Regions from separate parts of the Neobacillus sp. DZ-9 genome, predicted to be linked through region 4. Evidence: riboswitches for the same ligand, from Rfam matches in the RefSeq annotation. Region 4 holds a riboswitch; each other region holds the start of a gene.
The links. A riboswitch is a leader RNA that binds a small molecule or an ion and turns the genes downstream of it on or off. The one in region 4 is predicted to bind thiamine pyrophosphate.

Region 1 (7,340 bases), on a different contig from region 4:
TCTATCTATTTCAATATTAATTTTGTAATAGCTATTTACCATATATGACGGCAGTGGTTTCCATCCAATTAACCCAAGTATCGATGGTATAGCGACTTTGCTTCGGAAATATCCTTCGTTCCGTGGACTAACGCCCTTCCGTCATTAAAAACGACTAATCGGTGAGAACCCAATGTATAAGATAAAAGGAAAGGATTTCGCTGTACTGTTCCGCCATTTTTCGCCAATATTTTTTCTAAAGCTTCTAAATCCATTACTGTAGGAATGGAAGGTCGGATCTGCACAGAATCTCTTCCACATAGGACAGCTGATTTTGTTTGATTTTCAAATGATAAAAAAGGGTAAGAGCGTTCATTCCCGCAAGAAGGACAGCCCGCCTTTTTCAATTTATCTACTTGGACGGCACTAAATTGGTTTTTCCATAAATCAAAAGAAACTAGTTTGTTTCGCAAGGAATCCATATCCCCGACCAAAATTTTCAATGCTTCACTTATTTGATAAGAAACGACCATATTCACTGCTGGACTTATAATCCCTGCTGTGTCACAAGTTAATCCCCCTAGAGGAACCGTATCTAATAAACACGAAAGGCAAGGTGTCTTTTCAGGAATAATCGTGTAGGATATTCCATAGCTTCCAACACAAGCACCGTAAATCCATGGGACACCAACTTTTTGCGAAACATCGTTGATAATCATTCTGGTTTCGAAATTATCTGTTGCATCCATTATCAAATCTACTTTTTGAGCCCAGTCTTCCAGCTCTATGGCTGTAGCATCCCCAACGATGGCCTCAATGGCCACAGACGAGTTAATAACTGTTAATCGATTTTTGGCCGCGATCACTTTTGGAATCCGGTTTTTGGCATCTTCTTCTGAGTATAACTGCTGCCGCTGTAAATTGGACCATTCCACATAATCACGATCCACGATGGTTAGTTTTCCAATTCCAGCGCGGACGAGTGCTTCCGCACAGCCTGACCCGAGTGCTCCCACTCCTATAATGAGTACATGTTTATTGGAAATTCGCTGCTGCCCTGCTTTTCCAATCGGTGAAAATAGCTCTTGCCTTGAGTACCGATTATTCACCCGATGCTCATTCCTTCCTTTGGACTGCTTGCTGTTGCATATCTCTTTTTCTCGATTCGACCGGCTTCATAGCCTAATCGTCCCGCTTCTATCGCTAGTTTCATCGCTTTGGCCATTTTTACCGGATCCTTGGCCGCTGACACAGCCGTATTTAATAATACCCCATCCGCTCCTAATTCCATTGCCAAAGCCGCATCCGCTGGTGAGCCAATCCCTGCATCCACAATCACAGGAACGACCGCTTCTTCGATTATAAAGCTCAGGTTAACGGGATTGATGATTCCTTGACCAGATCCGATTGGTGATGCCCCTGGCATGACAGCATGACAACCAGCTTCTTGAAGCTTCCTGGCTAAAACCACATCATCGGAGGTATATGGGAGGACAATAAATCCCTCCTTCACTAATTCTTCTGTGGCTTTTAAGGTTTCAATCGGGTCAGGGAGCAATGTTTTATCACAGCCGATCACTTCCACTTTAATCATATCGCATAGGCCTGAAGCTTTGGCTAATTTGGCAATCCGGACAGCCTCCGCTGCGGTTTTTGCACCTGCAGTATTAGGCAGAAGCGTATATTTATTGGTGTCTAGCTGTTCTAAAAAATTCGGCTGGCTTGATTCAAAAATATTCATACGTCTAACCGCAAACGTAAGGATTTCTGCTTCGGAAACCTCTACGGCTTCCTTCTGGATTTCAAAGCTTGGATACTTTCCCGTTCCCAGTAACAAACGAGATTGAAAGGATAATGAACCGATTTTTAACATAATCAACCGCCTCCTACAAAATGGACTATTTCAATTTTATCTTTATCTGCTAATCTAGTACTTTGGTGTTCTAACTTGGTTAATATCTCACTGTTAACCTCCACGACAACGACCTTATCATGGATTTCATACTGTTTGAGAACATCTGAAACAAACAAGACATGCTCTGGCAATTGGACCAACTCGCCATTCAATAATACCTTCATGTTTACCCTCCCTAACCCACTGTTACTTTATGTCTTTCTAATTGAAATGCTGAGAGAAGACTTTCATCTAGCAATCTGCCTGCCAATAGATCAGCTACTAGTTTCCCTGTAATCGGACTTAATAAAATCCCATTTCGAAAATGCCCTGAGGCAACAAACAGTCCTTTCCAGTTGGGATGCTCACCAAGGTAAGGAAGTCCATCGGCTGTTTGCGGCCTAATTCCCGACCACACCCGCTCCCACGCTGCCTCCTTGATCTGAGGAACTAGTTGAGAGGCTCTTTCTATTAATGTAGTAATTCCTTCTGGCGTTATCTTGTTATCAAAGGTATGTTCAATCATGGTCGCGCCAATATAAATTTCCCCATTTCGTTTTGGGACCAGATAACAGCGTTTATCGGAAAAAATCGTCGTGTTGATGATCGGTTTATCCGTTCTTATCGAAAAGCATTCACCTTTAACAGGGTAAACACTAATATCCAGCCCAGATTCACGCATTAATTTCGCCGCCCAAGCCCCAGTTGCTACGACCACTTGCTCGCTATGTATGATGCCTTTGGTGGTTTTAACCCCTTTAACCTGTCCATTTTCAAAAATAAACGAAAGGACCTCCGTGTTTTCACGTATTTCCGCACCAAAATAGACAGCCGCTTTGGCAAACGCTTCGGTTAACTTTGCTGGCTGCACATGCCCATCGTTAGGGAGATACATCGCTCCGACTACATTTGGCGAAAGTGACGGTTCCATTTCTTGTAATTCCTTTGCATCCAGCCATTTAATCGTTGGATCCCATTTCCTTTGAAAGGCGACCTGTTTTTTTACTTCGTTTGCTATTTCTTCGGTTTCAGCAATTTTAAGCATCCCTTTATTCACATACTCAATATCGATTCCTGAATATTCATATAACTCACTTGTAATGGCAGAAAACATCGCCTGACTTTTTAAAGCCAACTGGAATAAAGGACCGTCTTGTTCAATCTCCGCTTGTGCTGCCAGCATTCCGGCTGCCGCACTTGACGCTTGGCAAGCCAATTGATCTTTCTCAATGATGATTGCTTTTCTTCCCATTTTTGATAATTGATAGGCAATGGAGGCCCCGTTAATTCCCCCGCCAATTATGGCAACATCAAATGAATTTTCCACTTTAACCCTCCTCTAATGCATGAATGTAAGTTTTTACAGAGGATAATGGATCGGGCGCTTCTAAAACTCCTGACATGACTGCAATCCCATTTGCTCCTGCCTGAAGTACCTGCCCCGTATTTTCGGGTGTTATGCCGCCAATGGCAATAACTGGAATGTCCAGTTGGGATATCCTAGATAATTCCTCTAGTCCTTTGGGTCTCATTCCTGGCTTTGATTGAGAAGGGAAAACATGACCGTATAGGAGGTAATCAGCACCCTTCTCTTTTGCTTTTTCTCCTTCCTCGTAGGAGTGAATAGAACTCCCTAACATAAGTTGGGGAAAATTTTCTTTTACAAGGTCTGCATCTAAGCTATGAAAGGCTAATTGAACTCCCCTAACCCTTTTTACGAAGGCAACATCGACCCGATCGTTAATAATGATCTTAGATAGGGGTATGTTTTTCTTTGTTAAAAGTTCAACTGCTTGAAAAAGGTCCCTAGCTGATCTTTGTTTCTCTCGTAAGTGAATCGCGGTTACATATGGGTGAATATCCATTACAATTTCACATAATTGCTCGATCGGCATTTTTCCATTGGAGATGATATGGAACTCATTCCCATAAAAACTAGTGATAATACATCTCCCCCCTTTGAGAAGATTCCGCTTATCTATGAAATAAAGTGAAAAACAAAAAACCACTTCCAAATGTTTAAGGAAGTGGTCGAAAATTTGAATAGAAACGATGATTCTTCAAATATCCAGTTTTCCACTTCCCTACGCTGGTATTACCCAGATCAGGTTCATAGAGTCCCGAAGTAACACTTCAATCTCAGCCCTTTAAAAAGGCACCTCTAGCGGAATTGCTTAAAATATTAATTTGTAATGTTAACCTTTAAAGATAATATTAACACTTCAGTTAGAAAAGTTAAATAACTTTTTTATACTAGGGAACCTTCATTTAACTTCTATTTAGTTTACTATGCTTTCTGCTAATTAAATTTCTTTGCTATCTTATTATTGGTAACTTCGATTTTCCCCGGCAAAACAAAAAGATACTCAATCAAGCTTTCTAATAAGTCCATTATTAATGATGTTGTCTCGTAATCCATTTCGGTTTCCAATTCAAGCATCCGATGAAGTGAACCATCAGTTGCCAATAAATGGCTAAGAGATTGAATAGGCTTTGCCAAATCCACATGATTCGGCAGGATTTCAAGCTGTTGAGACAAAGGCTGAGCCTTACTTTTATCCCCGAGAAAATGCTTTAGGATACTTTCAATCACACGTTTTGACATAACAGCAGTAGCTGAATTTTCTCTAGCTTCATAAACATTTATTGCTGAACGGTAGGCCCTGATCAGATCCTTGGGTATATTGGGTAGACTTTCTATTTGATTTACCGGATGTTTGGAAGCTTGAAGGTCATAAATAAAAGTATCAGCATTTTCGCCTTGTTCATCTATAACTTCCTTAGTCATAATGACGAATACTGCTGATTTTTTACATAATGGACAACTACTCTCAGTTACCATGCCATTCTTACTGCTCTGGTAGTTTGCATTAAGCATAAATTCAGTGGTTTTTCTGCATTCCGGGCATTCGTACTGAATATTCTTTGGTATCTTTAGATTCCCATACTTTATGTAAGAAATGACGGAGCCTGGATTTATCCTTCTCATTCGTTATACCTCCCGAATTTCATTTATGCCTATTACCAGTGTGTCTCCTTTTACTACATCACCAATTAGATTTCATTCCTATAGTTTTTTCATCCTTTAGGATTTCCATTCCAAGAACTAATTAAATAATTCCTTTCATATATGTTTTTCTCCTGGATTCATTTTTCAAAAATGAATCAGATAATATAAAAAGTGAGTGCATAAAAACACTCACCTAGAGAAAAAAATAATTGTACTTATTAATAGTTAAATAATTAGTTAGAACGTTCACCAAGCCAGTCACCAATAGTTGGGTAAGTTATTTTTGTTGCTTGGCTGCCAAATGTAATGGACGTATGACCAACAGGTAAATTTTCAAACTGTTTATCTTTACTAGAAATAGCGTCCATCAAGGCTTCTACCATATGCGGCTGGGCAATTAGATCAGATTGGCCTGCCAAGTTTAGTACATTAGCAGTGATATTGTTCAGATGGACTTTACGACCGCGGACAACCAGGTCCCCTTTAATCAGTTTGTTTTTTTGATAAAAATCTCTTATCCACTGGCGATATGCTTCACCTGGAAATGGAATTCCATCGTTTAACCATTTTTGCAGTAGTTTAAAGTTTTTTACAAATTTCTCGTTATCAGCACGATCGACAAGACTTACAAATGGTCCAAAGAAGTTTCCCATTGGTTTAATCAATTTGTTTCCAAAGTCAATCATTTCAGGAGGAATCACACCTAGAGTATCTACTACTTTATCAATATTAAAATATTTTTCATTCAGCATTGCCCCGTAAGAGCCTGAATTCTCAAAATCAAAAGGACTTGTCATAAAAATTAGATTACGAATCGGCAATTCAGGGTAAAGTGCTGCAAATATAGACGTCATCGTACCGCCCATGCAATACCCAAGGATGGACAATTCGTCTGCCTTTGATGTTTTTAAGACTTTTTTAACCGCTCTTGGTATATAGTCAACAATAAAATCATCAAGTTTCATATTTCGATCTTCGTAGCCTGGGGTCCCCCATTCAAGGAGATAGACATCAAACCCATTATTAACTAAATATTCAACTAGACTTCCACCCTCAGTTAAATCCAATACATATGGTTTATTTATTAGTGCATAAATCAAGAGTAATGGTATTTTATGCTTTTTCGGTTTTTCGGAAAGATAACGATATAGTTTCGTTTTATTTTTAGTCCAAACCACTTCTTTCGGAGTAGGCCCTACTTCTGGTTCAGCGTCAATGGTTAACACTTGGGTTGCCTTGATGACACGTTTTATTTGCTGTCCGTACTCTTGAGGGAATAAATCCAAAAGCATTTCCCATTCTTTTTCGGCATTTACACTCATGTTGTACACTCCTTCCTTAGTTTAGTTATTTTTTTTTGCTATGTACTAAGCCATCCAACAACCACCTACATATCTATTACATGTAAAGTCCGCCATTAATATTAAGCTGCTGACCAGTAATATAGTCACCATCTTTACATAAAAAGGCAACACCGCGTGCTACTTCTTCCGGTTTTCCTAACCGTTTTTGTGGTACCTTTTCCACAATTCCAGCAAGCACTTTTTCAGGAATTGCTTGAACCATTTCGGTTCCGATAAATCCTGGGCAGATCGCATTAACTGTTACATTCGTTTTCGCTAGTTCGAGAGCTAGTGATTTTGTGTAGCCAATAAGGCCGGCTTTTGCTGCAGCATAGTTGGTCTGGCCAAAACCTCCAGCTTGCCCTATTATCGAGGAAATGTTGATGATGCGGCCTGCATCTGATTCAAGAAGGTACGGGAGGGAAGCAGATGTTGTGTTGTAAACACTATTTAAATTAACATCAATTACCCTTCTCCAATCCTCTGAACTTAGTTTTTTGAATGTGCTATCCCTCGTAATACCTGCATTGTTAATTAAAATATCTAATCGTCCAAAATGATCGATTGTTTGTTGTACGAGATAGGCTGCTTCCTCACAATTTGAAACATCCGCACGAACTGCATATGCTTCGCCACCGATTTCGTATATATCCGCGACCATTTTTTCAGCCAACTCTTCACGAGTCACATAATTAAGAACGACTTTCACACCATTTTTTGCCAGTTCCTTGGAAATTGCTGAACCAATTCCTCTGCTCCCACCTGTCACAATAGCTACTTTTCCCTTTAAATCTGTCATTATTTCTCACCCCAAATATTATTTTTTTGTATTTGAATTATTCTGTGGCTTTTAATAAAGAAATAATTTGATTAAGTTTTTTATCCAAGTTCTTCATTTCACGTTTTAAATCCGTTAATTCGTGTTGAAACGATACCAGATTTTCGTTGTTTTCCAGTTTCTCTTCGAGTAATTCTTCTAAACTATCAACTTTTGCATCGACATTAACAATCTGTGAGGACACGTTCGAAAGGTCCTTTCGAGATGGCACATTAACAAGTTCTAAATACTTTTCTGTTGTTTCATCCATCAATTTTTTAAATTGTAGATTCATGT
Region 2 (7,340 bases), on a different contig from region 4:
ATAATAGGTGCTTTCAGCGAACCCACACTTCTGACATTTTCTCATTCCAGGGGTTTCCCAAAAAATATGCCTACATCGGCATTGAATGGAGTCTATTCTACTTTTTAAAAAATGAATTTTTTGGTATAAATCATCAATTTCCTCTAATAAATTTTTTACTTCATAGGAAGAAGTATTATCGGTATATTTTTGACCCATTGATGAGAAACTCCTCCGCTTTTTTCTTCATACCTTCATTCCTTTCATCTTTCTTTGCCATACCTCGAATATCATGGGAAATTTTCATCGAACAGAACTTTGGACCACACATGGAACAAAAATGAGCTGTTTTGGCCCCTTCAGCAGGGAGCGTTTCATCATGGTATTCTCTTGCACGTTCAGGATCCAATGAAAGGTTGAATTGGTCCTCCCATCTGAATTCGAAACGGGCTTTCGATAAGGCATTGTCTCTCAATTGCGCACCTGGATGACCTTTGGCCAGATCAGCAGCATGGGCTGCAATTTTATAAGCAATAACGCCATCACGAACATCATTCTTATTGGGTAAGCCAAGATGTTCCTTTGGTGTTACATAGCAAAGCATGGCCGTTCCAAACCAGCCAATCATCGCGGCGCCAATGGCAGAAGTAATATGGTCGTATCCAGGTGCAATATCGGTTGTTAAGGGCCCAAGAGTATAAAAAGGAGCTTCTTTACAAATTTCCATTTGCTTTTCCACATTCTCCTTAATCAAATGCATTGGAACATGTCCAGGGCCTTCAATCATGACCTGGACATCATGCTTCCAGGCAATTTCCGTCAATTCCCCTAAAGCTTCAAGCTCTGCAAATTGCGCTTCATCATTGGCATCGGCAATGCTGCCAGGGCGAAGTCCATCTCCCAATGAAACCGAAATATCATACTGCTTTAAAATTTCACAAATTTCTTCAAAATGGGTGTAAAGAAAATTTTCCTGATGATGGGCCAGACACCACTGCGCCATAATCGAACCTCCACGGGATACAATTCCTGTCGTCCGTTTCGCTGTCAAAGGGATAAAACGTAACAACACACCAGCATGAATCGTAAAATAATCGACCCCTTGTTCTGCTTGTTCAATCAACGTATCGCGATAAACTTCCCAGGTTAGATTTTCAGCAATTCCATTCACCTTTTCAAGGGCTTGATAAATCGGCACCGTTCCCACTGGGATTGGGGTATTGCGGATAATCCACTCTCTTGTTGTATGTATATTTTTTCCAGTAGATAAATCCATGATTGTATCAGCTCCCCATCGAGCAGCCCACGTCATTTTTTCAACCTCTTCTTCAATTGAGGAAGAAACAGCAGAATTTCCAATATTGGCATTGATTTTCACATGGAAATTTCGTCCAATAATCATCGGTTCACTTTCAGGGTGGTTGATATTAGCTGGAATAATCGCTCTCCCGCGGGCAACTTCATCCCTGACAAATGCAGGCTCTACATTTTCACGAATCGCGATAAATTCCATCTCAGGAGTGATGATCCCTTTTTTCGCATAATGCATTTGGGTAACATTATGGCCTTTTTTGGCACGCAAAGGTGATTTGTTTATGTTAGGAAACCATTCAAGATTGGCTCGCTCGTCTGCATCACGGAAGCCATTATCTATTGGCATTATTTCTCTTCCTGCATAGTTTTCAACATCATTACGTTCATAAATCCATTTTTTGTGAAGTGCCTGAAGCCCTTTCCTGATATCAATTTGATGGTTCGGGTCTGTATATGGCCCACTAGTATCATAAACTCGAACAGGTGCATTTTCTTCTTCACCATAAGTTGTAACCGTTCGTGCCAACTGAATTTCTCTCATCGGGACTTTAATGTCAGGTCTTGATCCTTCAAGATAAACTTTTCTGCTTCCTGTAAATGGTGATTGTAATTCGATGTTTACGTTTACTCCCTTTTGCATTGTAACTTCCTCCTAAAAATGATAGATTTTGCAATCTAGAAGTTACAGCATAGTCCATTACATGTTAAGTCCATAGACAGACATATAAATAGATGACAATAAAAAAAGGCTCTGTTGGCAAACAGAACCTGATTAATCGTCAAAAAGTAGCGGCGCATAATAGAAAAACGAAAATGACACCTTCAAAACTACTTCCCTACGCTGGTATGATCCAGATCAGGTTCAAAGGGTCAAAAGATTTTATGCATCCTTCTCTCAGTCCGAGCTATCGGACCCCCCTAGTAGAGCAAACAACAATATATTGTTATATAACTTACATATAATAAATAACATAATTTTAACTATTAATAAAGCTTTTTACATTACTCAACCAATAAATTATTCCATTCATATGAATAAACCCTTAGATTATTACAAATACTCTTGTAGTAAAAAACGAAAGGAGGTTACGCATGATGGACGCACAACGCGCACAGGAAATATGTAATTCACCACAAATGGAAAACGTGACCTATAACGGTACTCGTATTTATATTGAGCATGTAGATCAACAAAGCGGAAAAGCAACCATTCATCCACTGGAGGAACCAAACAATAAACAAAGTGTTTCTGTTACAAACCTAGTAGAACAATGATGAAACGAAAAGCAGTAAACCGTTGTACTGCACCCCAAAAGTTAGAGAGAAATTTAACTTTTGGGGTGTATTTTTATGGCTAAATATAGTGAACAATTTAAATTAAAACTTGTAAAAGAATATCAAGAGGGAAAATTGAGCTATAAACAATTGGCAAAGAAGCATGGAATGAAAGACAGTACCCCGATTTTAACCTATGATAGCTGCATGGAAGAAAACGCTGCTGGAGGGTGGTGCTGATGCCCTAAGAATAAATGTGAAAATTTCTCCCACTCCTTCTGCTAACCAGCCAGTTATCAGATATCCTATAGGTAAAAGAGCAAATGAACCTAACATATCTAAGCGTTCAACTCTTCCAAATTTTTCTTCTGGGACAAGTTCTTGAAGACTCGTTTCCCAAATCAATCCAAATAACATAATTCCGGCACCTTCCATAAACATACACAACATTAATACCGGAACACTCGAGATAAATGGCATCATTAACAATGCTGCTCCACTTAATGCAACGCCCCCATAAGCAAGCAAGCCTCTTTTTTTCCATTCTTTTCTTAAACCAAAAATGATTCCGCACAAAATAGCCCCTGCCCCGGACGAAGAAAGAACAAGCCCAAATACAACTGGTTCAAACTCATAATAAATATTCACAAGCCATGGTATTAACACCCTAATGATGCCGCCTGAAAAAATATTTATTAAGGAGAATGCTAGAATCGTAATCCATAACCAGGGCTTTTCTTTAAGGACCACAATCCCTTCCAAAAAATCCTGTTTGATTGAATTTTTCTCCCTCTGTATTTCTTTTGTTTTTTGAAAGGATAACGTTCGAAGGCTAAATAAAAAGATCAATGAAATAATGTAAGTAAGGGCATCAATCCCAATTCCCCAACCTGAAGATAAGGAAGCTAAAATCAATCCTCCTATAATCGGACCTGATATTCTTAACACCTGCATACTGACTTGAGTTAAAGAATTGGCGGCGTTACGAATATCCTCTGTAAAAACCTTTGCTCTTACAGCTGAATAGGCTGGCGGAAAGAAACTATCCATCATGCCCATAACAAACATGATCATAAAAAGGACGCTCATGTTTAACTGCCCCATAAATGCGATCACAGCTAAAATAAATAGGATACAAGCACACACACTGCTCATCCCTCTGGGTTCTGGCCTTGTATCATACTCTATCATTTGCCTATTTTCTCTTAATCTTAAAAAAAAAGGCTAATTTATTAGGACAACGTCATCCCGTGACACATATAGATGCAGTGTTAATATAATTCATTAAATTTACAGGGGGAAAACTTATTATGCATAAAGACATAATGAAATACTTTATTGGGAAAGTCATAAAGGTCAATCGGGGCGGCTCTGAATCCAGAATTGGGAAGTTAATGGATGCCAGTGAAGATCATCTAGCCCTATTCACGGAAGACGACGGACTCGTCTATTATAATACTCAACATATAAAGAGCTTTACCGATAACATGAAGGGCCAAATGGAATTTAACATCGTGGTCCCAAATGATATTCAATATAAACAAGCAGATAATTTCTATAGCTTAATGGAATCATTGAAATTTCAATGGGTCAGTATTAATCGCGGAGGCCCGGAGAAGATTGAAGGTGTTTTAAGTGATATCCATCCAGATTACGTGTCTTTAATTAACAAAGAGGAAATTGTCCGCCTTTCGATGTTCCATATCCAAAATATTAGCTATGGCCTTAAAATTGAAAATGCCCAAAATGAACAATCGAATAACCAGGCTTCAAATCAATCGAAGCAATCGAAGCAATCAAACAAACAAGAGGTTTCCCGATCCTCCAAATCAGAGAAACAAAGCGTATCTCGCTCTGATAAAGAAGCCGAAAGACAATCATCAAAATCAGATTCCGATAGGAAGAAATCACGTCAACGTGTACAGTATATTCAAGAGGAACCTTTAACAGACGAGGTTATTATGGAAAGAGCGAATAATGAAGATGATGATGTATCTTTATCTGAATTACTGTCCTCAATGGAGAAGTATTTACGAAAAGTCACTAAGAAGGAGTAACAACTATTACCAATAAATTAACAAATATAAGCAGGGTACTAGCCACCCTGCTCCATTTTTGAAATTAGATCGTTCTTTCTGAATTGCCACGGAAAAAATGAACGATAAAGGTTCCCATGAATACAGCTATTAAAATACTAAAGAAAATTAATTCATCGAGATGAAATCCGAAGGCTGCAGCCATCATTTTAATGGCAATGATGGCTATTAAAATAAAGGCTGTCGTTTCCAATTCCGGGACTTTTTCAATTAAGGTTAGGAATAATTGAGCGACACCGCGCATCATTAAAATTCCTAACATCCCGCCTAATAGTAGTACCCAAACTTGATTCGAGACGCCGAATGCCGCAATTATGCTGTCAAAGCTAAAGGCAATGTCCATAAGCTCAACGGTTATCACAGTTCTCCAAAAGCCCATTCTTTTGCCTTGGATTTCGCCTTCTTCTTCATTTTTCTTAATAAAATTTTGAAAAACCATCCAAAGGAGATAATGACCGCAGACAATTTTGATCCAAGCAATATTGATTAAGGAAACCCCTAACCCTATCGCGATAACACGAAAAAAATAAGCACCAAAGATTCCATAGAATAGGGCTTTCTTTCGCTGATGTTTTGGAAGATGCTTCACCATAACGGCTAAGACTAAGGCGTTATCGGCAGAAAGCAGCCCCTCCAAAATGATTAGTGTTCCGATAATCCCCCAGCTTGCTGGATTAGAAAAGACTGATCTTAATGCGTCTAGTGATAAAAAGGTATCATAACTATTAAATATTTCATGTAAGAAACCCATCTGCTTGTCCTTCTCCTTTATGTCTAGTTTAGTTACAAAAAAATATGGACTTATTATTTTAAATGTATGTACACCCATTGATTATATGAACCAAAAAAAATCCCCGGGTCCTCAAATTGGACCCAGGGGTTTTTTTGGATAAACAATGTACTATTTACTTGATACAGCCTTTCTTTTCAGGCTGCTATTCAACTCATTGCTATTCCAATAAGCCATTACCATCGCAACTAATAATAAAATGCCCGTTAACATAAATACACTTTGTACAGGGAAAATGCCCCCCAGTAATCCGCCGATCAACGGTCCTGTCATCCCGCCAATTTGGGTAGCCGTTTGGTTTAAACCAAACGCTCTTCCGCGGAAATCCTCTGTTGTCGATTTCACTACCAAGCCGTTTAAAGCTGGGAAAACCGCACAGAAGAAGATTCCAGACACAAAGCGTATCATCGAGAATCCCCATAAATGAGTGAATAGAATCTGGCCGATGGTGAAAATTCCGCCACCGAGCAGTCCTATAAAGAGAACTTTCTGAAATCCAACCTTATCTGCCCATTTTCCCCATAAAGGAGCAAAAAACGCACTTGCAATCCCTGGCAGGGAGAACACAATTCCTGCCAGTAATGAAGTGTTATCGGCAGAACCGCTCAATTTAACGATATACAAAGGTAACACCGGTTCGATCGTCATCACCGAACAGGCAGTAATGACGGTTAAAATTAAAACAAGCAGGAGCGGACGGTTCTCCAAGGCTGTTTTAAAATCATTTTTTACAGAGCCTCGTTTCTTGCTTGGTGTGAAATTTTCTTCTGTTACTAAAAAAATGATCAAGAAGGTCGCGATAAAAACAATGAATCCAGCGCTAGCAAAAGCCCAACGGTTTCCGACTAATTCTGCCATTCCCCCGCCGAGCAATGGTCCGACAATTCCTCCTGATGCCGAGGCAGAAGAAATCATCGAAAGTGCGTAGCCCACTTTTTCATTTGGCGTGTTGGTTCCAATCAAAGCAATCGCACCAGGAATGAACCCGCTTAATAACCCCTGCAGGATTCGCAGCACCAATATTTCATAAGGATTTGTGACAAAAGCCATTAACGTATAAATAACAAACAAAGCAAATCCTGCCCGAATGATCATCGGTTTTCTGCCATATTTATCTGCCACACTCCCCCAGAACGGCGAGGCAATGGCCCCGGCAAAAAAGGCCGAACCGAATAACAGACCTGACCACATTTCAGTGTGATCGTGAACCCCGATTTGAAGTAGAAAAATCGGTAAAAAAGGAATGACCATGGAAAAACTTGCTGCTGTGAAAAAAACTCCGATCCAGAGCACCCACAAATTTCGTTTCCACCTTAGCATGCTGTTCCATCTCCCAAAAAGATATATTTTTCCAATGTGCAATTTTAATATTGTTATAATATCACAAACTTCATTTATTTTCATTCCCGAAATATTTGATTGTGGAAGTAAAAATGCCCCGAGTGCGTGATAACACTTGGGGCAACATTGATTATTCATTATTTCTAATCATTTCATTCACCATGGTTTTCATTGAATGGATGACCGTTTTTTTGTACTTCACTGCTAAAATAAGGACCCTGATTTGTTGGGATCGGGATAAATCATGGAAACGGGGCTCTTGCTTCAATAAGGATCGTACAATCGACCAGCTTTTCGGCATTAAGGGAAAATCATCCAGAGGTTGTTTCTTTCGGATACGATAAAACCATGAGGCGATTCCAGGGGATGTGCTTTTATCAACAATACATGGTGCATAGATACTTTTTGTATGTTTCCGAAGATTTTCGAATCGGTCGTGACCGCTCACAATGATATAACTGTCGTCTTTCCGATTTTTTTTGACAATCAAAACAAACATGCAGTCCCACATAAACCTTTGAAGTCTCTTAATGTGCTCCGTTATT
Region 3 (7,340 bases), on a different contig from region 4:
AAAGATGGCGTCATCTTTAATAGGTGCTGCACAAACCGTGAACGAAGCTTTCTTTCAACAAGGAAGGCGCCGCCAAACAATTTGTACATCCATACATAGGTGATTCCGTAGGATGAAAGCATGATCAATAAAAGAGCACCTAAATATTGAAAGATTTTATTTTTACTCATCTCCCCAACATGAATATTATCAATCGCCATACCAATCAATTTTGGCGGCAGCACATCTAATATTCCTACCAAAATTAATAAACTTACCGCAATAACATATCTCTGCCAGTTTTCTTTGAAAAACCAGCTTATTTTTTTTAATACCGAAAACATGATGTTCCTCCCCCTTTTGTTTTACTATCCGCCTTCTATCTCTTCAGCTAAATGAATAAGTCTAACCTCAACAATTAGTAACATCACATGTTCCTCCCCCTGTTCATGTAAAAATAAAAAAGAGACATACCGCTGTATAAGTGCAGTATGCCTCTGGAAAAAAGAGACAAAAAAACACACATTACGCATCAATAAAGAACGCAACCTGTGTTTTGTCAATTTTTAAATGTACGTTAGAAAGGAATTAAAGAGAATTCTCTTCAGGACAGGTTGCAATTAAATATTTAGTTTTAAAATTAACTTTTCTAATTCTAATCATGGCGCAACCCTCCATTTCCTATTTTTTCTTCCTTTGTTAGATTATCACCAGTTGCTATGAAAGTCAATTCCCATTTTTCAGAATTATTCTGCCTTTACCGCTGTTCCATAAGCGATTAATTCTGATGCCCCTTGCATGACCGAACTAGATTGTAATCTCATGGCGATGATGGCATCTGCCCCTAACTGCCTGGCTTCTTCTGTCATCCTCTCAATCGCCTTTTGTCTCGCTTCATTTAACATATCGGTATATTCCTTTATTTCTCCGCCTACAATGGTCTTTAGCCCAGCCAATAAGTCCTTGCCAATGTGCTTGGATTGGACTGTACTTCCCTTGACCAAACCAAGCACTTCTTTAATTTCCCTGCCTGGCAGGTAATCAGTCGTAACAATCATCATAATTTGGATTCCCCTCATTTCTTCTCTTTTTACGAAAAATTTTTCTCACAAAAATCAAATAAAATAATGTAGGCATTGGTGCTTGAATAAGGCCGACAATACCCCAAAGCCAATAATTATGATTATGTTTACGGGCATCTAAAAATAAATATATGCTTTGTACTAACAAAATAGCAGCCACTAAGATGATGACGGTAAACGAATCCTCTCCCTTCATCCTCTATTCACCTTCTCCATTAAACGTGTCCCACTATAAAATGCTATAAAAATGGTCGTGGCAAACTGTAGAAATATAAAAACAGCAGGCATTTGAAATAAGGAAATCATAATCCCACACAAAATGATTATCGCTACTATTAAAAATAAAGCCAAATCTCTAATGAGTTTTTTCCTAATTCGCTGTTTTTCCGCTAATACCATTTGTTTAAACCATTGTAGATCAGGTGAATAGACTGGGAATTGCTCCATTTTGTTTAAACCTTCTTGCAACTCAGAAACAGCTAAAATGTCCTGATTATTTTGTTGATCGCTGTCCAAAACGATGACTTTCTGTTTCTTCACTTAGGTTCAGCTCCTTTCTGACTGATTTGATCCCATTATGAACTCTTGATTTCACCGTTCCAGGAGATATTTTCAGCCATTCGCCTATTTCTTCGTAGGAGTAGCCATAATAATGCTTTAATATTATGGGAATACGGACGTCCTCAGGCAGTCTACTGAGTGCCTCCAGAGCGTCGTTCCAGTCTTCATTTCTGCTTTCAAAATGCCACTTCAGCTTTCGGTAAATTTCCTCTTGTCCCTGCCAGTTCTTTTCTCTTTTTTTCTTTCGGCACTGATCAATATATGTATTTGTCGCAATAGAAACAAGCCATGTAGAAAATTTGCTTTGTCCATTATATAGGTGAATCTTTTGAATACATTTTGCCATTGTCTCTTGAGCTAATTCTTCAGCTGTATCGGGATTCATTGTAATTTTCATTAAATATTTTACAAGGAATGGATAATGTTCTTTAAATAACATGGCAAACGCAAGATGATCCCCATTTTTAGCATTTTTTATTAATGCATCCATTTAGCACTAACCCTCTCCTTCCCCCATATTCCTTGTTTTTTCTCTCTTTATTTTTGACGAACAAAACTAACTTTCGTTCATTCTAAATTCATTTTATAATTAAACATTGGAAAAAAAAACACGGATTGCTCCGTGCCCTTAATCACCTTTTCCATGTCCCTTATTTTTTCCTTTCTTTTCCCACTTGTCTATTTGCTTGTTCCATTTATCTTCCCACTTTTGAATTTCATTATTAAATTCCTCTTGAAAATTAAATCGATTTTTTTCTTCCAAAGCGGAAATATGCGTCACATTAAATTTTATTTTTGGTTTATTTTTTAATGCTGCCGACATTACTTCACGAAATATAACAGCAGAACCTGTTTTACTGGTGGGAGTGATATAATGTTCCACATCTGTTTTATCATAACCGACCCAGATAGCACCCACGAGCTGTGGTGTATAACCGACAAACCACTGGTCTTTCAGACCATTAATTCCTTTGATCGGTACTTGGGTGGAGCCTGTTTTTCCTGCCGTTTCGCGGCCAGGGATTTGGGCGGCTTTTCCTGTACCTTCTTCCACAACGCCGAGCAGCATTGTTGTCATATCATCCGTCACTGCTTTCGTCGTGACTCTCTCCTTTTTGAGTTTCCATTCAGCAACCACATTGCCATTTGCATCATTGATTTTTTTGATCACATGCGCCTTCACTTTGACACCATTATTCGGAAATACAGAAAAAGCTTCTGCCATGTTTAGGGGAGAGACTCCTTTATGCAAGCCACCAAGGGCAACCGATAAATTCCGGTCCGCTTTATCCAGGGAAATACCGAATCGTTTAACTGAATCCAGCCCCTTTTCAATTCCGATTTCATTTAAAAGCCATACCGCTGATACATTTTTTGATTCCTTAACCGCGTCATACATCGGGACTTCTCCCATATATTGATGATCGTAATTACTAGGCTGATAATTTCTAAATTTCATCGGTTCATCTATTAGCATATCCGTGATTTTCCAACCCTCTTCTAGCGCTGGGGTATAGACAGCTAATGGCTTAAATGAGGAACCGGGCTGTGCTTTTAATTGGGACGCCCGGTTGTAGCCTCTAAAAGTGTGTTCTCCCCTTCCTCCTGCAAGGGCTCTGACTCCGCCTGTTTTGGGGTCTACTAATACCCCACCGCTTTGAACTAGACGGTCTTTTCCTCTTGGAAATAAACTGTTATTTTGATAGGCTGATTCCATTACCGATTGCATATTGGGGTCAAGCTCTGTATAAATTTGATAGCCACCAGTAAGCAGATCATCTTGCGATAACCCATACTGATGAATTGCTTCGTCTAATACCTGATCGACATAATAAGGGAATTTACCGCGGAACGGATCACCGCCCTTATCATCTAAAACCACTTTTTCTTGTTTGGCTTTTTCATATTGTTCATTTGTAATATAGCCTTGATTTTTCATTTGAAGTAGTACAAGATTTCGCCTGTTAACTGCTTTTTGCATATGGTCATATGGATTTAGGGCAGACGGAGCCTTAATTAAACCGGCAAGCAGAGCGGATTCACTAATCGAAAGCGCCTTTACCTCTTTGGCAAAATATTTTCCTGCCGCTTGCTTAATTCCATATGCCCCATTCCCAAAATAAATTTGGTTTAAATACATTTGTAAAATTTCTTGTTTCGAATATTCCCGCTCAACCGCCAATGCTAAAAAGATCTCTTCCATTTTTCTTTTAAGCGTTTTTTCGGATGTTAGGATAGTATTTTTCGTCAATTGCTGTGTGATGGTGCTGCCGCCTTCTACCATCCCTCCTGCCTTCAGGTCACGGAAAAGCGCCCTTGAGGTACCAATTAAATCAACACCTCCATGTTGATAAAATCGATGATCCTCGATGGCAATTACGGCATTCTTCATTGATTCAGGGATTTCCTTAATTGGAACCCCTTCATTTTTATTCGCCGAAACCTTGCTCGCTATTTTCCCGTTTACATCATAAAAAACCGTTGGCTGGGGTAGTTCATTTTTAAGTTCAGATATATTGGCATTCTTGGAAAAAAAATAAATTGCGCCAAAGAAGCCTAAAATAATTACTAATCCGATTAATACCACGATTTGGACTCCATGCCATTTTTTCAAATTTTTCATAGCTGCCTCCTATTTCGAAGAGAAAAAAAAAGACAGGAGAACCCTATCTTATGTTTAGATATTATTCACTTTTCGTCAACTCTTTAAAACGCTGTTTCGATAGCTTCTCATCAAAGCTGCTAAAAATCCGATAATTGCCTTCGTCCAGTATCCTAAAATGTTTACTGAGGATATTTTGTTGGAGAATAAATCCGCTTTTCTTGGATAGTGCTCTCCACCAGATCCGGCCGCCCAATGTTTTCGTTTTGCGGTAATCAATTCCTTCTCGAGCTACCGTTTCCAATACCTCTAGTGGCTCATTACCAAATAAAAATTGTACTGTTTCCGTTTCCCGGAAAAGAGCACAAATAGCAACGACTGTTGACCAGTTAGCAAGGACTCTTCCTTTTTCAATTTGAACAAGTGTTTTCTTTGATACACCAATGATTTCAGCCATTCTATCCTGGGTATAGCCTGCTTCAGTCCGAATCAAGCGAAGCTTTTCAGACACTTTCAATATGATTTCATCTCTGGTCATGTTAAGCCCTTCCTTCAATTGCTTATGGTGTAATTTTACACAAGTTCCTGGAATCATTCAAATTTTATCATAAAAAAACTGCTATCAATTCTTTGATAACAGTTTAATGAACTAAATATTATAAACAGCAAGGCTTTTCTTTTGTTAAAACTTATTTTGCATGTACTAGCATTCTCTTTGGCATTGCTCCAATAACAAGAATGACAATGATGGCACTGATTACAAAACTTGGAAGCATATATGTCCCATTATAAAGCAGGGAATAAATCATAACCGGCTGGCCCTTTGGAGCATACTCTCCAAAGAAAACGAACCCTGAAACGAAATGGCATAGATAACGAAGCAAGCTTCCAATGAAAGCACCAAATAATACATAGCTAATCCATTTACCTTTTTTCCCTTCATTAAGCATTTTGCTTATTTGACGTGCAAAAATGCCCGCAAAGCCTACCACTGTAAAAGCTATAAAGTAATCAATAATTCCTTGAATAATTGTAAATACTTGCGCAAAGCCAAGAATGAACTGTAATAATCCTAATAAAAATCCGGTTAAAAGACCGCCTTTAACTCCCCAGCGGAAGGCCATTAGAAAAATCGGCACCATTGCGATTGAAACCGAGCCTCCTTGCGGCCAGATTTTAAACGATAGAATATTTCCTACATAATCCAATAAATACGCGAGTGCAGTAAAAACAGCAACCTCGGTAATAAATAAAGTATTACTTCTTTTAGTCATTTTAATTTCTCCCTCCATTTTGGTAAACAAAAAAAAAGCAATGCAAGACATAAGGATTGTCTGCATTGCTAATCTATCTGGCAAACCACATCCCTACGCTAGTGTTAACTAACAGGTTCATAGGGTCAGAACTCAACCGTTCACTCTCAGCCGCCATTTGCAGCTCCCCCTGTGGAACTATACAATTAATTCTTTATGAATATACTACTATTTCAAATCGAATACAAGGGTAAATTCCAACTATTTTCAAGAGGAGATTTTCGTGACAAATTGACTATGTAAATATTAAGAAAATAATTTTAACATGTTTTTAAGAGGGTTTTTTGTCATTATCAGCGAATTATATGGTAAGGCGTAATGTGTTTCGGGAGGGACAATATGTTTAAAAATGATCAAACAGATTTAATTGCTTTCTTTGATAAACATAAAGATCAATTGCTTCTTGATTGGGAGAATTCATATATTATTTCTAAAGAAGACCCATATATAGAAAAAATAAGCGAAAATGCCAAAGCACTTTTTCATGTTATCTTAAATATGCATAAGTTGACCGAAGAGGAGCTTTTATTAGTAATCGAAAAGATTGCAAAAGAAATATCGGAAGAAAGAGTAATTGCCAATATTAACATTGGGGATTTTGTTTATAATGTAAATCTTGGCAGAACGATTATGTACAGTTATTTAAGCAAAACAGGGATATCATGGGGGGAAATGCAAGAATCGATCAATCGGATTAATTTCTGTTTTGACAAGTTTTTATACTATGCAGTTTCCAATTATACAGAAGCAAAAAACAAAATCATAGAGGAAAAGACTATGTTCATCGACTCAACCCATCAGGATCGGCTAACCCTTTTGGGGCAAATGACATCCAGCTTTATTCATGAATTTAGAAACCCGCTCACATCTGTTCAAGGATTTATCCAATTGCTTAAAGCTGATTTTCCGAATATGAGATATCTTGATATTATTTCAAGTGAATTAGATCAGTTAAATTTTAGAATCTCTCAGTTTCTGTTATTATCCAAGAAAGAATTGATTGGGAAGGAAAAGGATTACTTTAAACTAAATAAATTGATAGACGAAGTTTTGAACTTTCTCTACCCTAGCATACTTGATGGCAAAGTGAAAATAATCAAAGAGTTGTGTGAGGAAATAACGCTGCACGGTTATGCTGATGAAATTAGACAGGTTTTTATCAATATTATATTTAATGCAATTGATGTTTTAAATCATCATGCGAATCCCCATCCAACAATAGGAATTAACAGTACTTTAGAAGACAACAAACACATTATTATTACCATTTCAAATAATGGTCCTGCAATTCCAACTGAATTGCAAAAAACAATTTTTGAACCGTTCTTTACGACGAAAAAACTTGGTACTGGTCTAGGTCTATTCGTTTGTAAAGAAATTATTGAAAAACACAAGGGGAAATTAACCTGTAATTCTACACCGAATAAAACCACCTTCTCCATACATTTACCGATTGCATTAAATTTGGAAACCGAACATTTAATATATGATAGAAACTAATCCCACTTAATAAAAAGGCGGGATTTTTTTTATCTAGGAAATTTCTTCCGACTTCCCTCTATCTTGCATAGGATATAGGAAAAAATTTAAGCAGGAGAAAAGTTCAATGTTTACATTAAAAGTTGATAATGAAATTGAGCTTCAATTGTTCGAGAGGCACCATGCCTCAAAGCTTTTTCAACTAGTTGAGAACAATCGTAATCATTTACGGAAGTGGCTGCCCTGGGTGGACAGCATGACCTCTCCCTATCAATTCGAGACGATTATTCCTGTTTGGCTTAATCAATTCGCGGAAAGTACCGG
Region 4 (7,340 bases):
GCCTGGCTGTACATTCAAAGTAATTTTTTGAAAAATTGGCCTTTCGCCGCTAAATGAATATGTCAGATCTTTGATGGATAACATGGACGAATTAGACAGGCCAATCGCCTCCCTCATAAACCATATCCCAGAACATGTACTCAAATCGAGAAGTCGTCAAAAAGTGTTCTTCTAAAATGGCCAGCTCCCGTTCAGGTTTTCCATCTGCGTATGCATCCAATAAATTAATGAGCCAAGAGGCAAGCTCACCAAATTCACTCGAAGAGTACATTTTTACCCAGTCACCATACTGATAGTGATTGATAGAATCTGGATAGCTATCTGCTAGCATTTTGCTAATTTCCCAATAGCTCCACATACACGGCAGTAAAGCAGCGACTAATTCCTCCAATGAGCCATTTTGGGCGACATTCAACATGTACCGGGTATAAGCTAAGTTGATGGGAGTTGGCTTTGTTTCTTCAAGCTGCTCATATGTAATTCCAAATCTTTCAGCGTACTGACGATGGAGTTCCATTTCTCCATGTAAGGTTTCGTTTAGGAGTTTAGCGAACGCCGCCATTGTCTCCAGGTCCCCCGCCTTTACAGCACCCAAAGCAAACAGCTTAGAATAGTCGATTAAGTACACATAATCCTGTTTCATGTAACGGATAAAGGATTCAACAGGTAATTCACCCGTCCCCATTCCGACAACAAATGGATGCTGATGCGTTTTTTTCCAAATATCCTCTACTTTATGATAAAGCCTTTGTGAAAATTTCATTGCTGTTCCTCCTTCCTTGTATTGCACCACTCTGCAATAAATACGGCTAATACTTTTGTAAAATCCAGCAATTGGCGGATTTCTACTTTTTCATTGACAGCATGGGCATCTTCTAGTTTTCCGGGTCCGAAGATAACCGTCGGAATCCCCGCCCTGCCAAGCCAGCCTGCGTCCGTTACAGTGGTTGACATCCCAACCGCTGGCTTAATGCCGAGCAATTTTTCAAAGGAATTAGTTAGAAGTTTTGTTCCAAGATGCTCAGGATCGATTTCCAATGATGGGAAAATTTCTCCGCGGTCCACAATCATCGATTTACCGCCCCAAACAAATTCCGGAGGATTCTCCCTTAGCCATGGGTCTGAAGCAGCGACAGCACCAATATGCTGTTCAATTTCCTTAATCACGTCTTCGTAATCTTCATTGGGGTAAAAATGTACAGTGATCCATAATGAACAGCGGTCGGCCACAAAGGCTGCATGCCTGCCTCCCTCAATGACGGCAGGATTGATCGTATTAGTGCCATGCGGAAAGCCATCATAGCTTTTCGTCACAGCCCAGTGCCGTTCAAGTTCTTGAAGCCCGGCAATGATTTTCGTCATTTTCTCAATCGCACTGGCCCCGTTGATACCTCCGCCTGCATGAATCATTTTCCTTCTTAGCCCGTCATGGTAGGTTTTTTTGCTTTGAATCGTAATCCAGCCAGTAATCACGCCACCCTGTCCTTGAATATGTAAATCGCTTGTATCGACAACAACGGCATAATCTGCTTTAAATCCCTTTTCCATGCATGAAAGTGTTCCGGCCTCCCCTACTTCCTCTCCAATAACAGATTGGAATTGGAGGTCACCTTGCAGCGGAATGCCTAGTTCTTTTAAAAGTTTAATAGCCACAAGTGAGGCAGCGATTCCGCCTTTCATATCGGCAACGCCACGGCCGTATATATAGCCATCCTTGGTTATGGTTTCAAATGGCGCTGAATTCCACTCTTTATCATCCCCAACCTCGGCCACATCGACATGGCCATTCACAATTAGGCTATTAAACTGGCCAGAAGATTCACCGTGTAAAATGCCAACCACATTCGGGTCATTGGGGTAGACGTCCCATTTTTCCGTTGTAAATCCCAAGTCTTGCAAATAGTCTTTAATGAAGTCCTGTACCTCCGTGGTATTTCGGGCAGGAGGGCTTACAGTCGGAAAGGCAATAAGCTTCGTTAACAGTTCCAGCAATTCCTCATTTCTTGCTTCCACTTCATTCGATATCCGTTCCAGCAATTCTTTTCTCATTTGTTCACAGCCTTGGAATCTGCCAAATTCACAACTTTATTTTTTGAAAAAATAGTAAGAATTACAAATCCAATCAATGCACCTGCAAAGGAGCTAAAAATAAATAACGGAATAAATCCAAATAAGGTCGCTTTTTGTCCAAGAATCAGGGTTGCGATTGGATAGGAAAGGAGCGCACCCAAGATGCCTGTTCCAATGACCTCTCCTATAAAAGCAAGATATATTTTTCTAGTTTTCCAAAATAATAAGGATGCCAGCAATGCCCCGACCATGCTGCCAGGGAAAGCAAATACGGATCCGGTTCCCATTAAGTTTCTTAATAGGGATACACAAAAAGCCTGGGCCACTGCGTAATAAGGTCCTAATAATACTGCCGATAATACATTTAAAAAGTGCTGAACAGGAAAGACCTTGGTAAATCCAATCGGAATCGATACTAAACTACTAGAAATCGTCCCTATCGCAATCATCATTGCCGTTAATGTAAGTTTATGGGTTCTTTTCATCCTATCACCGCACCTTTTAATTTCTTGGCAGCTTCTAAAGGTGACTTTGCATGACTGATTGCCGTAATAACGGAAACACCATCTGCCCCGGCCTCCACCACAGATCGGGCATTTTCCGCCGTAATTCCGCCAATGCCGACAATAGGGGTTTGGTATCCATTCTTTCTAAGTGTCTCTATAAGTTCTGTACCTCGGGACGGCTTGGCATCCGCTTTTGTTTTAGTCGAAAAAACGGGACCAATACCGAAATAATCTGCGCCTTCTCTTATCGCAGTCATCGCTTCCTCTGTGGAATGGACAGACACACCGAGGAGTTTATCGCCAATTTTTTTTCTAACCGTTTTCACAGACTCATCCTCTTGGCCGATATGGACACCGTCTGCATCAATCGAGAGTGCTAGCTCGATATCGTCATTGACGATGAACGGGATGTGATGCTCTCTGCAAATGCTCTGTAGTTCTCTGGCGAGAGTAAATTTATCCTCTCCGGTTAAAGCGACTTCTCCTTTTTCACGAAATTGAAACAGGGTAATACCACCAGCGATGGCTTCTTTTAAAACCTCTGCCGGGTCCTTCAGGCAGTTGGGGCTGCCCATGATAAAATAGACTTTTAGGTAGTCTCGTAAGTTTTTCATAAGATTAAGCCCTCATTCCTTACTCGATATCCCCAATGGTTGGTTGGACCATGGCCTTTGCCAATCTCCAAATCTAATTGGATCGCATCATGAATAAAATCCTTGGCTAATGCGACTGCCTCATATAAAGACTTGCCTTTTGCAAGTTCAGCCGTGATCGCTGCTGAAAAAGTACATCCAGTTCCGTGAGTGTTTTTCGTTTGAATTCGATCCTTGGAAAAAGTGTAGAATTCTGTCCCGTCAAACAATAAATCGATGGATAGAGATTCATCCTCATCATGGCCGCCTTTGATGATAACGTTTTGAACGCCAAATTCTAATAATCTCTTAGCAGCTTCCTCCTTATCTTTGGCCGTTTGAATCGACATGCCAGTAAGAACCTCTGCTTCCGGTATGTTCGGTGTAATGACCTTTGCAAGTGGCAATAAATATGTTTTCATGGCAACAATGGCTTCTGACAGCAGTAAGGAAGCGCCGCCCTTAGCAATCATGACGGGGTCCACCACAAGATTTTCCCATTTATATTTTCTTATATTTTCAGCAACGGCCTCGATAATCTCTGCATTAAACAGCATTCCGGTTTTCACGGCATCCGTTCCCATATCATCACCAATTGCTTGCATTTGTTTTACTACGGCTTCTACTGACATCGGATACACTCCGTGAACACCGAGTGTATTTTGCGCGGTAACTGCGGTCAATGCTGACATCCCAAAAACCTGCAATTCCTGAAAAGTTTTAAGATCTGCCTGGATACCCGCTCCGCCGCCGCTATCCGATCCTGCAATCGTTAATGCTTTTATCATTTTATTTACCTCCCTTAAACCAGTCTGATTGCGCTGTGCTCCTTGATATCATCAGTTGAAACAATTGACAATTGGTTTAAAAATTCGATTTGGAAACTGCCTGGTCCTTGTTCAATTGTTTTTTGTGCTGCCTTTTCTGCTGCAATTCCATAAAAAGTTAACGCAGCAACGGAAGCCTTTATTAGATCTTTTTCGACACCTGCAAAAGCACCGATTACAGAGGTCAATAAGCATCCTGTTCCGGTCACTTTTGTTAAGATTGGATGACCATTAGTAATGGCATATGTAGTTTTGCCATCGCTGACGATATCTTCTTTTCCAGTTATGACAACTAAGCAATTCATTTTCTGGGCAGCTGTAATCGCAAGATCAATCACATTTCCCTCGGTATTACCAGCGTCAACGCCCTTGATTTCCCACTTTTCACCAACGACATTTGCGATTTCTGCCGCATTGCCTCTAATGATTGCGACTTTGACTTCCTTCATGATTCTTTGGGCTGTTTCTGTCCGATAGCTTGTTGCTCCGGCACCAACTGGGTCAAAAATGACCGGGACATTGTGTTGATTCGCAGATTTTCCTGCAAGAATCATAGAATTGACGTTTTGAGAGTTTAAGGTACCAATATTTAAAACGAGCGCACTTGCGATTTTGGCCATATCGGCAACTTCTTCCTCCGCATAAGCCATAACCGGTGATGCGCCAAGTGCCAATAACCCATTTGCTGTAAAATTCGTTACAACTACATTTGTGATATTATGTACAAGCGGATTCACTTCTCTTACTTTTTGTAATGTTTCATACAAACTGTTTTTTTCCATTAGATTTTCCTCTTTTCTTTTTTTAAAATAAAAAAACCAGATCCATATATGGACCTGGTTTATAAGCAAGTAAGCGCAATGACAATTCTCGACTACTTTCCTACGCTGGTATTATCCAGATCAGGTCCAAAGGGTTAAAAACGTTGCAGTTTTCTCTCAGCCCGCATTATGGGCACCCCTAGTAGATACTTAACGTATTAAATTTAAATCAATAATACTCCTATTAAACTTATAAGTAAAGATTTAATTACTTAAAAAAATTATTCAATCAAGTTTACATAATATTATTATGATAAATATAATTTGCTAAATGGTTTTATTCTTTTTTCGCCAGCTCTATTAGCTCCTTTAATTCATTTGTAAATCCTTTAACTACCCGATTACCAACTACTGTTACTGGCACCCCTAAAAATCCGTACCCTTCCACTTCCCTTTGATATTCAGGGTTTCCCGAAACGTTCCTGCTTTCAAAAGGGATCCCTTCTTCTGTGAGTACTTTTTTAACCATTGTACATTCAATGCAGTCGTTTGTCGTATAGACTATCACTTGCTTGCTCATCATTGTTTTCCCCTTCTTTTATCGATTCTCTAGCCCATAAAATGATATGGTGTTTCGCCATAATGTATCAGAAACTTCTTCCAATGACAATTTTTTTATTTTTGAAATTTCCCGTATTGTTTCAATCATCATATTCGGATGGGTTATTTTCCCTGAAAAAGGACCTTCAAACGGCCATGGACCATCTGTTTCAATCATCATCTGGTCCAAGGGATACATTTGAACTAAGTTCCTAATTTTTTCTTTATAAATAATATCAGGAGTAATAGAAATAAAATAACCATTCTCTATCATTCTCATTATGGTTTTCAGATCTCCCTTAAACCAGTGAAAATGTGCCTTTTTAATAGAGTACTTTTCCAAAAGGTCACAAACAATCGGTGCATCCTCATGGACCGCATGAAGGACAATTGGTTTATCCCATATGACCGCACTTTGGATAAAATTCTCCAGTATATTATGGTATTGTTCATATTGGTCTGCAGAAACCTTATTCTGTTGCCTTAAATAATAAGGAAGTCCAACCTCTCCGATAGCAATCATGTCACCACGGTGCTGATCTATCCACTTTAGTAATTCACTTATGTACTCTTTACTAGGCAAGGTTTGCTCAGGGTGGAAACCAAAAGCAGCCTTCACTTTTTGATATCTTCGGCTTAATTCAAGGTTTCTGGTACACGAATCAAGATCAAATGAAACAGAGATCATTCTATCTATCAGAGGAGAACTATTAATTATATGCTTCATTTCATCATCATTGTATTGGTCAAGATGAATATGGGTATCAATCATTTTAAACAACTAACACATCCCCTTAACATCAACAATTAAAGCGCTTTCATACGACAAATAAATTCGAGAAATGTCTGTTCTTGCGCTTTCCCAAGGAATAAAAGAATATTTCCTCGACAGTTAATTTTCATTAGAGCCTATAATAAAGCCATTTTACCATTCCTTATCCTAAAAAAACATGAAAACAGGAAATAATTTAAGCTCTTCATTTTTTCGACTTTTTTCGCACTTGTTCTCAAAAAACAGACAACCCCCCCTTGAATGTCCACTTGAGGTGGACATTCAAGGGGGGGTTGTCTTTCTATGGTGCCTGACACCATGATAAATAATTGGAATGATTTGTATAAAGAAATATAATATATTAATAGTATGGGGGTGGTGCTGGTGGGAAATGAGTTGAAGGAGTCGAAATCGCATTCTAGTACGAATAACAATAATAAGACTGATGTAAGGGTTAACAATCATTTTAGTCTTACTATCAATTTTGGTGATTCTTTAAATTTACTTGCATTAATCGCTGGAATTTATGTCATTAGGCGAATAACCAAAAATAGAAAAATGAAAAATAAAATTAAATCTGTTTAAATATTTTTGCAAAAAACAAAGGGGAAATTTATTTGGAAGAGTTTGTCTATCTTATTAGGCCGAATCGCTCAGATTTTATTGAATCAATGACAAATGAAGAGGCAAAAGTCATGGCAGATCATTTCGAGTATCTTAAACAACTGTTAGCCGAAGAAAAATTAATTTTGGCAGGACCTTGTTTAGATGGAGCGTTTGGAATTTGCGTGTTTAAATCAGAATCATGGGAAAATGCGGAGACAGTAATGAATAATGACCCTGCTGTTTCAAACGGAGTTATGAGTTCAGAATTACATAAATATAGAGTTTCTCTCATCCAAGGGAAATAAAAATATGTCATCATCACATTGCGGGCGTCATTCGACACCTGCTTTTTTGTGATAAGGCAGTGATTTTATCTTTAACTTTCATAAACATTAGACCAATTTAACCCTTTGTCCCCCCATTTTTTATTCAAATCAAAACAATATTAATAAAGTAATCATACAATAACTTATCCACATTTATGTTAGGGGGTAAACAATGGAAAGTTTTTTTCGCTTAAGGCGGGATCAGGATAGTGAAGGGGTAGTAAGACTGCACCCGGAGGT

Region 1: linked by a shared signal. The riboswitch ahead of tenI (thiazole tautomerase TenI) and the one ahead of thiM (hydroxyethylthiazole kinase) in region 4 are both predicted to bind thiamine pyrophosphate.
Region 2: linked by a shared signal. The riboswitch ahead of thiC (phosphomethylpyrimidine synthase ThiC) and the one ahead of thiM (hydroxyethylthiazole kinase) in region 4 are both predicted to bind thiamine pyrophosphate.
Region 3: linked by a shared signal. The riboswitch ahead of thiT (energy-coupled thiamine transporter ThiT) and the one ahead of thiM (hydroxyethylthiazole kinase) in region 4 are both predicted to bind thiamine pyrophosphate.

Annotation. Positions count from the first base shown of each region.
Region 1 is NZ_JCAIOL010000006.1:209,833-217,172, forward strand. It holds gene AC59HZ_RS18545 (thiazole biosynthesis adenylyltransferase ThiF) at 69-1,088, opposite strand; gene AC59HZ_RS18550 (thiazole synthase) at 1,085-1,852, opposite strand; gene thiS (sulfur carrier protein ThiS) at 1,855-2,058, opposite strand; gene thiO (glycine oxidase ThiO) at 2,070-3,200, opposite strand; gene tenI (thiazole tautomerase TenI) at 3,202-3,855, opposite strand; TPP riboswitch at 3,938-4,046, opposite strand; gene AC59HZ_RS18570 (DUF4145 domain-containing protein) at 4,173-4,862, opposite strand; gene phaC (class III poly(R)-hydroxyalkanoic acid synthase subunit PhaC) at 5,117-6,205, opposite strand; gene phbB (acetoacetyl-CoA reductase) at 6,282-7,025, opposite strand; gene AC59HZ_RS18585 (hypothetical protein) at 7,063-7,340, opposite strand, start outside.
Region 2 is NZ_JCAIOL010000005.1:322,591-329,930, reverse strand. It holds gene thiC (phosphomethylpyrimidine synthase ThiC) at 176-1,933, opposite strand; TPP riboswitch at 2,110-2,223, opposite strand; gene AC59HZ_RS16540 (small acid-soluble spore protein H) at 2,389-2,568, shown strand; gene AC59HZ_RS16535 (transposase) at 2,644-2,808, shown strand; gene AC59HZ_RS16530 (MFS transporter) at 2,758-3,759, opposite strand; gene AC59HZ_RS16525 (hypothetical protein) at 3,879-4,625, shown strand; gene AC59HZ_RS16520 (DUF475 domain-containing protein) at 4,690-5,415, opposite strand; gene AC59HZ_RS16515 (MFS transporter) at 5,566-6,774, opposite strand; gene AC59HZ_RS16510 (hypothetical protein) at 6,926-7,340, opposite strand, start outside.
Region 3 is NZ_JCAIOL010000002.1:118,570-125,909, reverse strand. It holds gene AC59HZ_RS04960 (ABC transporter ATP-binding protein) at 1-323, opposite strand, end outside; gene AC59HZ_RS04955 (YbjQ family protein) at 726-1,040, opposite strand; gene AC59HZ_RS04950 (sigma-Y antisigma factor component) at 1,021-1,257, opposite strand; gene AC59HZ_RS04945 (YxlC family protein) at 1,254-1,601, opposite strand; gene sigY (RNA polymerase sigma factor SigY) at 1,555-2,112, opposite strand; gene AC59HZ_RS04935 (transglycosylase domain-containing protein) at 2,251-4,245, opposite strand; gene AC59HZ_RS04930 (helix-turn-helix transcriptional regulator) at 4,307-4,762, opposite strand; gene thiT (energy-coupled thiamine transporter ThiT) at 4,914-5,498, opposite strand; TPP riboswitch at 5,572-5,678, opposite strand; gene AC59HZ_RS04920 (histidine kinase N-terminal domain-containing protein) at 5,877-7,037, shown strand; gene AC59HZ_RS04915 (GNAT family N-acetyltransferase) at 7,144-7,340, shown strand, end outside.
Region 4 is NZ_JCAIOL010000003.1:203,343-210,682, forward strand. It holds gene AC59HZ_RS09445 (ABC transporter ATP-binding protein) at 1-84, opposite strand, end outside; gene tenA (thiaminase II) at 92-763, opposite strand; gene AC59HZ_RS09455 (acetylornithine deacetylase) at 760-2,049, opposite strand; gene thiW (energy coupling factor transporter S component ThiW) at 2,046-2,555, opposite strand; gene thiE (thiamine phosphate synthase) at 2,552-3,190, opposite strand; gene thiD (bifunctional hydroxymethylpyrimidine kinase/phosphomethylpyrimidine kinase) at 3,187-3,996, opposite strand; gene thiM (hydroxyethylthiazole kinase) at 4,011-4,817, opposite strand; TPP riboswitch at 4,898-5,007, opposite strand; gene AC59HZ_RS09480 (glutaredoxin family protein) at 5,134-5,379, opposite strand; gene AC59HZ_RS09485 (TatD family hydrolase) at 5,395-6,168, opposite strand; gene AC59HZ_RS09490 (YciI family protein) at 6,786-7,079, shown strand; gene AC59HZ_RS09495 (YheC/YheD family endospore coat-associated protein) at 7,273-7,340, shown strand, end outside.